2 regions of the Arthrobacter sp. NPDC080073 genome follow, and region 2 is predicted to be linked to the other one. Evidence: riboswitches for the same ligand, from Rfam matches in the RefSeq annotation. Region 2 holds a riboswitch; the other holds the start of a gene.
What was found. A riboswitch is a leader RNA that binds a small molecule or an ion and turns the genes downstream of it on or off. The one in region 2 is predicted to bind glycine.
Positions count from the first base shown of each region.

Region 1 (5,763 bases), on a different contig from region 2:
GCCCGCAATGTCATCATCGACAACTACCGCAAGGCCCAGCGGCGCCCGGCAGAGGCTGCCGAACGCGACATGGCGGACCCGGAGGAGGCCACCGAGCGAGTGGACGAGCTCCTCAACCGGGTCCTTATGGAGGAGGCGCTCCTGCGGCTCAGCACTGAACACCGGGAGGTCCTGGTAGCCCTGCATTACGAACGTTTCACGGTTAACGAGGCCGCGCTGAGGCTTAACATCCCCAGCGGCACGGTGAAATCCCGGGCCTTCTACGCCGTCAGGGCGCTTCGCACGATTCTCGACGAAATGGGGGTGCAGCGGTGAACGAAACCGGACTTCACCAATTGCTGGGCGCCTACTTGCTCGGCGGCCTCGAGCCTGCCGAGGCCAAGGCTTTCGAAGCGCACTTGGCAAGCTGCGCTGATTGCCGGCTCGAGCTGGGCGAGCTGGAGAGCCTCCCTGCCCTCCTCGACGCCGTCCCCGTGCCCGACGCCGTCGCGCTCGCCGCCGGGCGCCCCGCCGTCGAGCCCTCCGCCGCAGTTCCGCCCGACGCCCGCTCACGTATGGGGGCTTTTTCAGAGACGCTACCGCAGCCGATTCTTGTGAAAATGGCGGCACGGCGGCGGAAATCCCGACGCCGGTGGACGGCCTTGGTGGGTGCCGTGGCCGCCGCTTGCCTGGGGTTGGGCATACTGGCGGGGCCGGTGTTGAACCAGCCGCCCAAACCTGACGCCAGCTACTCGCTGCAGACGGACAGCGGCCTGCAGCTCACTGTGGGGCTCGTCAGGAAGGCGTGGGGGACCGAGCTGCAACTGGAAGGCCGCAGCATGCCGGCGCAGGGCACGATGTACCTATGGGTCAAGGGCCGCGACGGCACGGAGGAAATGGCGTGCGGTTGGACGGCGACCTCCAGCGGCCACATCAAGGTCACGGGCGCGACGCCGGTCCAGCTCGCCGGGATTTCGGGCGTGGAACTGCGCGATGACGCCCAGAAGACGGTCGCGGTGATTTCAGTCCCGGGAAGCTAGGGGTTCCCAGGACCTAGGGGGTCAGCGTACGCGGCTAGGCGGATGCTGCTTCGCTGGGCTCGGGATCTGGCAGATCGCTTCCCCCCCAACTTGGCATGTCCAGTCGGTTGAAACTGTAGAGATGGATTCCGGAGATACCATCCGGGCGCGCCGTTAGTTCGGAAACCAGGCCTTCCGGTGAGTACTTGTCCACGCCCAGAAGCTTGCGCGCAAGGGTCCCTTTATTGCTGAGGAACTTCAAGGAGGTCCCGACGCCGATCTGGGTCGCCAGCGCCAGCAGTTTTGTCCTCGGAACGGCCCCGGGAACACCGGCCCACACCGGCAGGTCGACCCCTTCGCGGCGCAGGAGTGCTGCGTAATCGAGGACCTTCGGGGCGGAGAAACACATTTGCGTGACAACGTGCGTCGCCAGATGTTGTTTGGCCAACAGGGCATCCAGCAAGTCCAGCCCGCTCACGGAAGGATGCCCCTCGGGGTAACCGGCGATGCCCGCGGTGATGCTGCCGCCGGAGCACTCGGCGATGTCCGCCAAGAGGGGAAGGCTCGATCCATAGGGGCCGGCAGCTTGCGCGCCGTCTCCACCGATGGCGAAGACCTCCGTGATCCCGGCAGCCTCGCAGTCCCGGAGGATGCGGGAAAGCTGCGACCGGTGCTCCAGCCCGCGTGCCGAGAGGTGCGGAACCACGTTGTAGCCCAGAAGGCTGAGCTTGATGGAAGCCTCCATGGTCCGCGCGATCCCGTGATGGGGCAAGCAGGTAACGGTGAGCGTTGTGGAAAGCGGCACTGCGGCCTGGACTTTCTCGACGATTCCGTCTGAGGGAATGATTTCAATCCGGGTGGGGAACATGCTGGCTCCTTGCGGATCAGGCCGTCGCGTGGTGTGCGAGGAGGGTGCGGGCTTCCTGGCGGGTGGTGCCGGAGTCCTGGATGCCTTCGGCAATGTGCTCTAAGTGTGCGGGGATTTCGCGGCCTTTCTTGCGCATCGCGGTGGCCCAGAGGCGTCCGGCGCGGTAGGAGGAGCGGACCAGGGGGCCGGACATGACTCCGAGGAAGCCGATTTCCTCGGCTTCGGTGGCGAGCTCGACGAATTCCTGGGGTTTGACCCAGCGGTCCACGGGCAGGTGCCGTTCGGAGGGGCGCAGGTACTGGGTGATGGTGATCAGGTCACAGCCGGCGGCGTGCAGGTCGGCCAGTGCTTCGGAGATCTCTTCCCGGGTTTCGCCCATGCCCAGGATCAGGTTGGATTTGGTGACCATGCCGGCGGCCCGGCCCTGGGTGATGACGTCCAGGGAGCGGTCGTAGCGGAACGCGGGGCGGATGCGCTTGAAGATCCGGGGCACGGTTTCGACGTTGTGCGCGAAGACTTCCGGGTTCGAGTCGCAGATCGCTTTGATGTGTTCGGGTTTGCCGGAGAAGTCGGGGATGAGCAGTTCGACGCCGGTGCCGGGGTTCAGTTCGTGGATCTTGCGGACGGTTTCGGCGTAGAGCCAGACGCCTTCGTCTTCGAGGTCGTCGCGGGCGACGCCGGTGACGGTGGCGTAGCGCAGGGCCATGGCCTGGACGGAGCGGGCGACCTTGGTGGGTTCGAACCGGTCCACGGGGGAGGGTTTGCCGGTGTCGATCTGGCAGAAGTCGCAGCGGCGGGTGCATTCGGAGCCGCCGATGAGGAAGGTCGCTTCCTTGTCTTCCCAGCACTCGAAGATGTTCGGGCAGCCGGCTTCCTCGCAGACGGTGTGCAGGCCTTCCTTTTTCACGAGGTTCTTCAGGCCCACGAACTCCGGGCCCATCTGGACCTTGGCCTTGATCCACTCGGGCTTGCGTTCGACCGGGACGGCTTTGTTGCGCTGTTCAACGCGCAGCAGCTTACGGCCTTCGGGTGCCAGGGTCATGAGGAACTCCATAATTCAGGTGGCGCGGACGCACCACGTTGATTCGGTTCCTCCCCGCTCTGTATTGGACCTGAGAGTTTCCGCGTCTCCGCCTCGTGGCTGGACGCTTGCACCGTCGGTGAGTCCGGTTGCCCGGGCTGCTTTCCAGAGTTGCCTTGCCGCGGCGGTACATGGGCCTGAGAGATTCCTGGGGAGGATTTGCTCCTACGGCGCCTGCTGAAACGTACCGGCAGGGCTCTCCCGCCGCAGATCATAAGCACGTGCCGCCTTTCGGTGACACGTCTCACATGGTATCCGGTGCCTGTGCGGTGCGCAAAGGACGCCCCCGTTCCAGCCGAGGTTCCCACCACGCAGTGTCAAGGGTTTTGCTCTTGCCTGAGTGGTCGATATGCAAAATTGAGTGCTCGAAGACAAAAAATTGAGTGGTGTTTGGATTGGGGATTGAGTATTGGGGAACATCAAAAGATAAAAATTGTGAGTACCAGATTCTAGAACTCCACGATAAAGTCCTCCATCCGTTTAACAAAAAATGTTGCTTAATTTGCCTTTTCTGCCTAATTTGATTCTGAAGCATTTGCCTTACCGGTCGCCCCTCCCGATAACGCTCGTCGGAAGACAGGGTGAATCGAAAGTCAAGAACCTTAAGAATGTACGGCGCAGTTGCCGCCAGTTACTGGTCGCCGGGGCCGAAACTCACGTGCCCAGGTCCTCTGTTGAAGCGGTATCCGATCTCATAACGGGAGTAGATGACACCTCTGGCGTACTCATGCTTGATTTCCTCGGCGAACACTTCCGCCTCGTCTTGAGATGCGAAGACGCCAAGCACGGCATTAAATGGTTCCTCTTCATCGTGTTGGACGATCCACACCGCAGCCATGCTGACAGGGTACCTGAAAACTTGAGCGCCTTGACCTTTTTATAACGCCCGGTTGTCTAGTCGGAACGTTTTAAGCACAGAAAGCAATTAGCAAAGGGAGCCATGAAGAAAATATCCGTACTTGCCACGTCAGCCCTGTTACTGGCCTCGTTGTTCGCGGCAGGGCCGTCAACTGCCATTGAACAGTCGCCGAAGGCGCCAGACGCCCCCGCCGATGCTCCGGCATATGATCCAAAGGTCGCGGCGCCGAAACCTGGCGACCTGACTTGGGCCGAGGTAGCTACAGCCCAGCAGAGCTTGGGAACATTCACGGAAGAGACCCCCAAGAACCGAATCTCGAAGGAAGTCGCTGCTCCTACCAGCCTGTCGGCGATCGCCGGTGTTAGCGGCCAGCGTTGCACCATTGACACCGGAAACGTTTATAAACGGACATCAGGAAGCATCTATCCGTATGGAACTGTCGGGGGTCACCCAAAGACGACGTGCAATGTCTTCATGATCAGCATGTCCCAGACAACGAATCTGTATAAGACGGTTTGGTGGGGGCTTCAGCGAGTCGCAGGTCCGTTCAATAGCTTTAACCAGGGACAAGCATCCTTGATCCAGACATCTCCTGAGGTCGTTTGCGCGGACCTTCGTGAATCGACATTCAGGATGTTCGTCCGTAGTACTGGGACGTTCCCGACCGGGGCAGTGGGATCAGCCAGCGCCTGGGAAGGCGCCACCTTGAGGTGCGGGACCAAGTAGTAAGTTCAACGAGCTAAACAAGGTGGACGCCTTCGTTGCCCCACCAATATCTGCCCCTAGATCCTGCGGTAGCTGAGGTCGAAGATCATGCGCCCGGCCTCGTGGGCCTTGTTTTCGAAGCTGGTGCGGATGCGGCCATCGAAGCGCGGAGCCCACCCGCCCACGTGGTCCACTCCCTCGTTGGGGCCGGTGTGCTCCGTGCTGACAGGGGCGCGGCCTTCCTTGACAGGTGCCCCGCCAACCATGGATTCGACTCCGGATTCCCACACTTGGGTGAGGGGGCTGTCAGCGCCGGTCCGCTCGCCGCGGTGCACGTTCTCAAACTCGGTGGAGCCGGCGAGGACCTCGCGGACGTGGATGGCGTAGTTGGACCAGTCGGTGGCGATCCGCCACAGGCCACCCTTTTTGAGGGACCGCGCAGCGAGTTTGGCGAACGCGGGCTGGATGAGGCGGCGTTTGTGGTGCCGGGATTTGTGCCATGGGTCCGGGAAGAAGACCCAGAGCTCGCTCACCGAACCCGCGGGGAGCATGGTGGCCAGGACCTCCGGCGCGTTGGCCTCCACCACGCGCACGTTGCTGAGCCCGCGGCTGTTGATCTTGATCATCGTGTTGGCCAGGCCCGGGGTATAGACCTCCACGGCGAGGAAGTCCTTGTCCGGGTTCTGCTCCGCTGCGTGGCACACGGCGTCGCCGAGTCCCGAACCGATTTCGACAATCAGCGGTGCTTTGCGCCCAAACTCGGCTTCGGCGTCGAACACGTAGTCCGGGTGCACGGAGGTGTTGGCGACATGCCGCGGAACCTGGATGGCCCAGCGGTCCGAGTGCTCTTCCCACGCTGCCTGGCGGCGGCCCTGAAGGCGGGTCCCGCGGCGGACGAAACTGACCGGCCGGCCACCATATGTGCCAAAGGAGGCCTGGCTGCCAGGGGTCACGGGGCGCGAAGACTGCGGTGTTTCGGGGGATTCTGGGGTTTCACTCATCTCCTCCAGAATACCGTTGCAGGGCCAAACGCCCGCGGCGGAGCCTGCGTAAGTGGACAAACTGCCAGAATGGGTTGGTGACCCGTGCTTCAAGCTCCCCCGAGAACACCAAGCCGCACTCCGCCGTCCCGGAGATCCTCGTCGACGCCGAGATCGACGAGGTTCCCGCCGCCGAGCCCACCCAGGTCAAGACGCGCTCCGGACTCGTTTTCCTGGGGATCTGCCTGGTGCTTATCGGCCTGAACCTGCGG
Region 1 is NZ_JBFBKR010000013.1:106,875-112,637, forward strand. Features, by position in the region: gene AB0O52_RS15535 (sigma-70 family RNA polymerase sigma factor) at 1-315, shown strand, start outside; gene AB0O52_RS15540 (zf-HC2 domain-containing protein) at 312-1,019, shown strand; gene AB0O52_RS15545 (methylenetetrahydrofolate reductase) at 1,054-1,866, opposite strand; gene lipA (lipoyl synthase) at 1,883-2,908, opposite strand; glycine riboswitch at 3,063-3,161, opposite strand; gene AB0O52_RS15555 (hypothetical protein) at 3,579-3,785, opposite strand; gene trmB (tRNA (guanosine(46)-N7)-methyltransferase TrmB) at 4,589-5,512, opposite strand; gene AB0O52_RS15565 (MFS transporter) at 5,590-5,763, shown strand, end outside.
Region 1: it holds a riboswitch for glycine, as region 2 does, so the genes downstream of both, lipA (lipoyl synthase) here and gcvP (aminomethyl-transferring glycine dehydrogenase) in region 2, are expected to answer to the same signal.

Region 2 (5,763 bases):
GGCATCTGCCAGCCACCGAAATCGGTGAAGGAAGCGCCGGCGATTTTGTGCTGCTCATAGAGAGCCGTGTAGTTCTCAGTCATTGCGTCAGTCCTTAGCTTTCGAAGGGTTCTGTGGATTCCTCGAACTCTTCGAGGGGTGGGCAGGAGCAGACCAGGTTACGGTCGCCGGCGGCACCGTCGATGCGGCCCACGGGCGGGAAGTACTTGTCCTGCTTCAGGTGGTGGACCGGGAAGACGGCCTGCTCGCGGGAGTACTCACGGTTCCAGTCCGAGGAGACGACGGCGGCCGCGGTGTGCGGTGCGTGGCGCAGCGGGCTGTTCTCCACCGTGAAGTCCCCGTGGGCGACCTGGTCGATTTCCTTGCGGATGGTGATCATGGCTTCGATGAACCGGTCGATCTCGCCAAGGTCCTCGGACTCGGTGGGCTCCACCATCAGAGTCCCCGCGACCGGAAACGCCAGGGTGGGGGCATGGAAACCGTAATCGATCAGGCGCTTGGCCACATCCTCCGCGGTCACGCCGGTCTTGGCGGTCAGTTCGCGCAGGTCCAGGATGCACTCATGGGCCACCAGCCCGCCTTCACCGGTGTACAGCACCGGGAAGTACTCGTTCAGGCGCGAGGCGATGTAGTTCGCGGCCAGCAGCGCGGACTTCGTCGCCTCGGTCAGGCCTTCGCCGCCCATGAGCTTCACGTACGCCCAGGAAATCGGCAACACACCCGCCGAACCGAAGCGTGAGGCGGAGATCGCAACGCCAGTCCCTGGCAAAGAAGCGCCGTCTTCGTGTGCTGCCTTGTTGGCATCGCCCGGCATGAACGGTGCAAGGTGCGCCTTGGCAGCGACCGGGCCCACGCCCGGTCCGCCGCCGCCGTGCGGGATGCAGAAGGTCTTGTGCAGGTTCAGGTGGGACACGTCGCCGCCGAACTTGCCCGGCTGGGCCAGGCCCACCAGGGCGTTCAGGTTGGCGCCGTCGACGTACACCTGGCCGCCGGCAGCATGCACCGAGTCGCAGATCTCGCGCACGTCCGCGTCGTACACGCCGTGCGTGGAGGGGTAGGTGATCATGATGGCCGAGAGGACGTCCTTGTTGGCGTCGATCTTCGCCTGCAGATCCGCGTGGTCAATGGTGCCGTCGGCTGCGGTGGCCACCACCACCACCTTCATGCCGGCCAACACTGCCGAGGCGGCGTTGGTGCCGTGGGCGGAAGCCGGGATGAGGCAGACGTTGCGCTGGAGGTCACCGCGGGAGTGGTGGTAGCCGCGTATGGCCAGCAGGCCCGCGAGTTCGCCCTGGGAACCGGCGTTGGGCTGGATGGAGACCTGGTCGTAACCGGTGATCTCGGTCAGGTCAGCTTCCAAATCTTCGATCAGTTCGCGCCAGCCTTCGGTCTGGGAATCCGGGGCGAACGGGTGGATCGAGGCGAACTCCGGCCAGGAGATGGCTTCCATCTCGGCGGTGGCGTTCAGCTTCATCGTGCACGATCCCAGCGGGATCATGGTGCGGTCCAACGCCAGGTCCCGGTCCGAGAGCTTGCGGATGTAGCGCAGCAGCTGGGTTTCGGAACGGTGGGTGTTGAACACGGGGTGCTGCAGGTAGTCCGAAGAGCGCTCGACGGCGGCCTCCAGGGCGAAGCCCTCGCCCCCGTCTGCGAGCGAAGCGCCGAACGCTGCGGCCACGTCGCCGAGGATTTCTTCAGTTGTTGTCTCGTCAACGGAGATTCCTACGGTGTCGGCGTCGATGCCGCGCAGGTTGATGCCCTTGGCCTCGGCGGCGGCGACGATTCCGGCAGCCTTGCCCGGGACCCGGACGGTGACGGTGTCGAAGAAGCTGCCGTGCAGGACCTCAAGGCCCGCGGCCTTCAAGGACGCGGCCAGGGTCCGGGCGTGGTTGTGGGCGGTCTCGGCGATCGCCTTCAGGCCATCGGGGCCGTGGTACACGGCGTACATCGAGGAAACGATGGCCAACAGGGCCTGCGCGGTGCAGATGTTGGACGTCGCCTTCTCGCGGCGGATGTGCTGCTCACGGGTCTGCAGCGCGAGTCGGTAGGCGGGGGTGCCGGCGTCGTCCTTGGAAACGCCCACCAGACGGCCCGGCATCGACCGCTCCAGGCCCTTCTGGACAGCCATGTACGCCGCGTGCGGGCCGCCGAAGAACAGCGGCACCCCGAAACGCTGGGTGGAGCCGACGGCGATGTCGGCGCCCTGCTCGCCCGGAGGCGTGATCAGGGTCAGGGCCAGCAGGTCCGCGGCGACGGTGACGAGGGCGCCGCGTTCCTTGGCGGCGGCGATCACGCCGGAGTGGTCGAACACCCGGCCGGAAACCCCCGGCTGCTGCAGCACGATCCCGTTGATCTCGCCCTCGGGCAGGCCCCGGGACAGGTCCGCGATCTCCACCTCGAAGCCCAGCGCCTCGGCACGGCCCTTCACGATCGCGATGGTCTGCGGCAGGCAGTCGGCATCCAGGACGGTCTTGCCGTCATGGGCGGACTTGTTCTTGTTCGCCCGGCGCATCATCAGGACCGCTTCGGCCACGGCCGTGGCTTCGTCCAGCAGGGAAGCGTTGGCGATCGGCAGGCCCACGAGGTCCTGGACCATGGTCTGGAAGTTCAGCAGCGCCTCGAGCCGGCCCTGGGAGATTTCCGGCTGGTATGGGGTGTAGGCCGTGTACCAGGCCGGGGATTCGAGGATGTTGCGACGGATCACCGGCGGAGTCACCGTGTCGTAATAGCCCTGGCCGATCATCTGCACGGCCGTCTTGTTCTTGGCCGCCAGTTTGCGCAGTTCCGCCAGGACCTCGACCTCGCTGAGGGCGTCGGTGCCGTGCTTGGACAGCCTCAAGGCGACGTCCTGGCGGATGTCATTGGGAACCGCGGTGTCCACGAGCGAATCGACACTGTCGTAACCGACAGACTTGAGCATGATGTCAATATCGGCCTGGCGGCGGGCGCCGATATGCCGGTCCACGAACGTAGTGGAGGTTGAGCTAACCGTCACGAAGGAACTCCATTAATAAGGCGGCGCAGGGTACGCCACAGCTAATCGGGTTCCTCCCCGCTCTGTATTGGACCTGAGAGTTTCCGCGAATCCGTGCTTGTGGCACTGGTTCGCTTGCACCGTCGGTGAGCACGCGTCAGCGTGCTGCTTTCCAGAGTTGCCTTGCCGCGGCGGTACGGGGGCCTGAGAGATTCCTGGGGAGGATTTGCTCCTACGGCGCCTGCATCACATGCCTGCAGGACTCTCCCGCCGCAGATCAAAGGCGTATTCAGTTATATGAATCTACAGTGGTTGCCGGTGACGGCTGCCACAACTATCAATTGTCCTATGGACTGCCCGCGTCCGCAAATATGGTCAGCGAGCTGCCCGACTTTCCCAACTGACTCGCACTTATTGTCGTTTTGGAGCCTCAAAACGACATCTACTGCGAGTCAGTTGGGCTGCCGGTCAGTTACGGAGGCGCTCGACGGCGGCCAGCAGCGCTCCGACGTCGGCGCTCCTCGCGCTGGCCTTGGCTTGCGTATCACCGGCGCCGCCTTCAAGCATCGCATTGAAGTAAAGGCCGTCGCCCATGTACCGGACCGCTTTGGCCATTTCGGGCCCCACTTCCTCGGCGAGCACGTCGAGCCATTGTTGCTGGATCCCGGCGAAACGCCTGCGCGTTTCTTCATGGGCTACTTCCGCGAGGCGCGTGGCCGCTACAAACACCCGGTCCAAGGGAGTATCCGCCCACAGGGACGACTTGATAAAGAACGCGGCCGCGCCTTCGGGGGCTGTCTTCATTGCCTCGATGTCCAGTGCGGCCAGCCCGTCCATGCGTTCGAGCAAGGAACTGATCATGGCTTCCTTGTTCGGGAAATGGTAGAGCAAGCCGCCCTTGGAGACACCTGCGCGCTTGGCGACGGCGTCCAGGGTGGCAGCCCGCTCCCCCACCTCGATCAGCAGGGCTTCAAAGGCATCCAGGACAGCGTCCCGGGCAATAGGTTTTCGCGGCATGGTGTCCATCATCCCTTAGTTCGATGTGGCAATTTTATGAGTCGGATTGAAACTATACCGTCCAGACGGTACAGTTATGTCCATGTTCAGCCCGTCCACAACCCAGCACCCCCGCACCCCTTCGATCCAATCCGCCCCGTGGCGAGATTGGGCTGCCCTGGCACTCCTGATGTTCCCCGTGCTGCTGGTGGCTGTGGACAATACGGCGCTGACATTTGCCCTGCCGCAGATCGCGCGTTCGCTCGACGTCGGGGGCGTGCAGCTCCTTTGGGTCGTTGATGCGTATGCGCTTGTCCTCGCCGCGCTGTTGGTGTCCATGGGAAACCTGGGAGACAGGATCGGCCGCCGCCGCTTGCTGTTAATCGGCAGCACGGGGTTCGCAGCCGTTTCCGCGGCCACCGCCTTCGCGCCGTCGGCTGAATGGCTCATCGCCGGACGTGCCGGCATGGGCATCTTCGGAGCCATGCTCATGCCGTCCACGCTGTCCTTGATCCGCAACATCTTCCCGGACCCGAACCGCCGCCGGCTCGCCGTCGCCGTGTGGGCCGCCGGATTCTCCGGCGGCGCCGCGCTCGGACCGATCTTCGGTGGCTGGCTCGTGGAGCACTTCTGGTGGGGAGCCGTGTTCCTGGTTGCAGTGCCACTGTTGCTGCCCCTGCTCGCCTTCGGCCCGTTCCTCATCCCCGAATCCAAGGATCGCAACCCGGGCAAGCCCGACGTTCCCAGCGTCGTGCTGTCCATCCTGACGATGGCCCCCGTGGTTTATGGCATCAAAGAGGCAGCCGTGCACGGTTTTGGCCCTGGTCCCGCGGCCTTCATGGCATTCGGCCTGGTCATGGGAATCGTCTTCGTCCGCAGGCAGCGCACGTTGGCGTCGCCGATGTTGGATGTACGGCTTTTCCGGAACAAGGTCTTCAGCACTGCCATCACGGCCAACGTCTTGTCCCTGTTCTCCATGACGGGCTTCATCTACTTCTTCGCGCAGCACTTGCAGCTCGTGGAAGGCCAATCCCCCATGCAGGCGGGTATCGCGATGGTTCCGGCACTGCTGGCCACCATCGTGGCGGGCCTGGTGGTTGTTCCACTCGTCAAGCGGATCCGCCCGGGCCTGGTGGTAGCAGCGGGGCTGGCATTGAGCGCCGTTGGATATCTCGTGGCCGCGCTCGGCAACCACAGCCAGGGGCCCGGGTACCTTTTGACGGCACTCCTGCTGCTGGCCATAGGGGTCGGTTCGGCGGAGACCATCTCCAACGACATGATCCTTGGCGCGGTCCCCGCCGACAAGGCGGGTGCGGCGTCGGCGATCTCCGAAACGGGTTACGAACTCGGATCATTGCTGGGCACGGCCGTGCTTGGCTCCATCCTGACAGCGTCCTACCAACACCACTTGCTGCTTCCGGGCGAATTGTCCGGCCACGCAGCCGAACGCTCGCGGGAGACGCTCGCCGGAGCCATGGACGTCGCGGCCGCGCTGCCCCAACCATTGGGCGACGCCCTGGCCACCGCCGCGCGTGCCGCCTTTGAATCGGGCGTCCACATCACGGCAGCGATCGGGCTGGTACTGATGGCGGGAGCGGCAGTCCTTGCCGCCGTCGTGCTCCGCCGCGTGCCGACCGCAAAGTAGGCCAAGGCTGCCTTGCGGGCTTCGAGGACTCGTGAAGTCTAGACGGCCCGGTTCAAGGCAGCATCAGGCGTACTGAAACTACGGGTAATTCCGCCCAAGGTAGCGGTGGCGAGCGTCGAGAGGTAGTCGTGCCGGCGTCGGGCAGTAA
Region 2 is NZ_JBFBKR010000014.1:91,278-97,040, forward strand. Features, by position in the region: gene gcvT (glycine cleavage system aminomethyltransferase GcvT) at 1-83, opposite strand, end outside; gene gcvP (aminomethyl-transferring glycine dehydrogenase) at 95-2,995, opposite strand; glycine riboswitch at 3,157-3,254, opposite strand; gene AB0O52_RS16165 (TetR/AcrR family transcriptional regulator) at 3,443-3,991, opposite strand; gene AB0O52_RS16170 (MFS transporter) at 4,074-5,615, shown strand; gene AB0O52_RS16175 (sigma-70 family RNA polymerase sigma factor) at 5,654-5,763, opposite strand, start outside.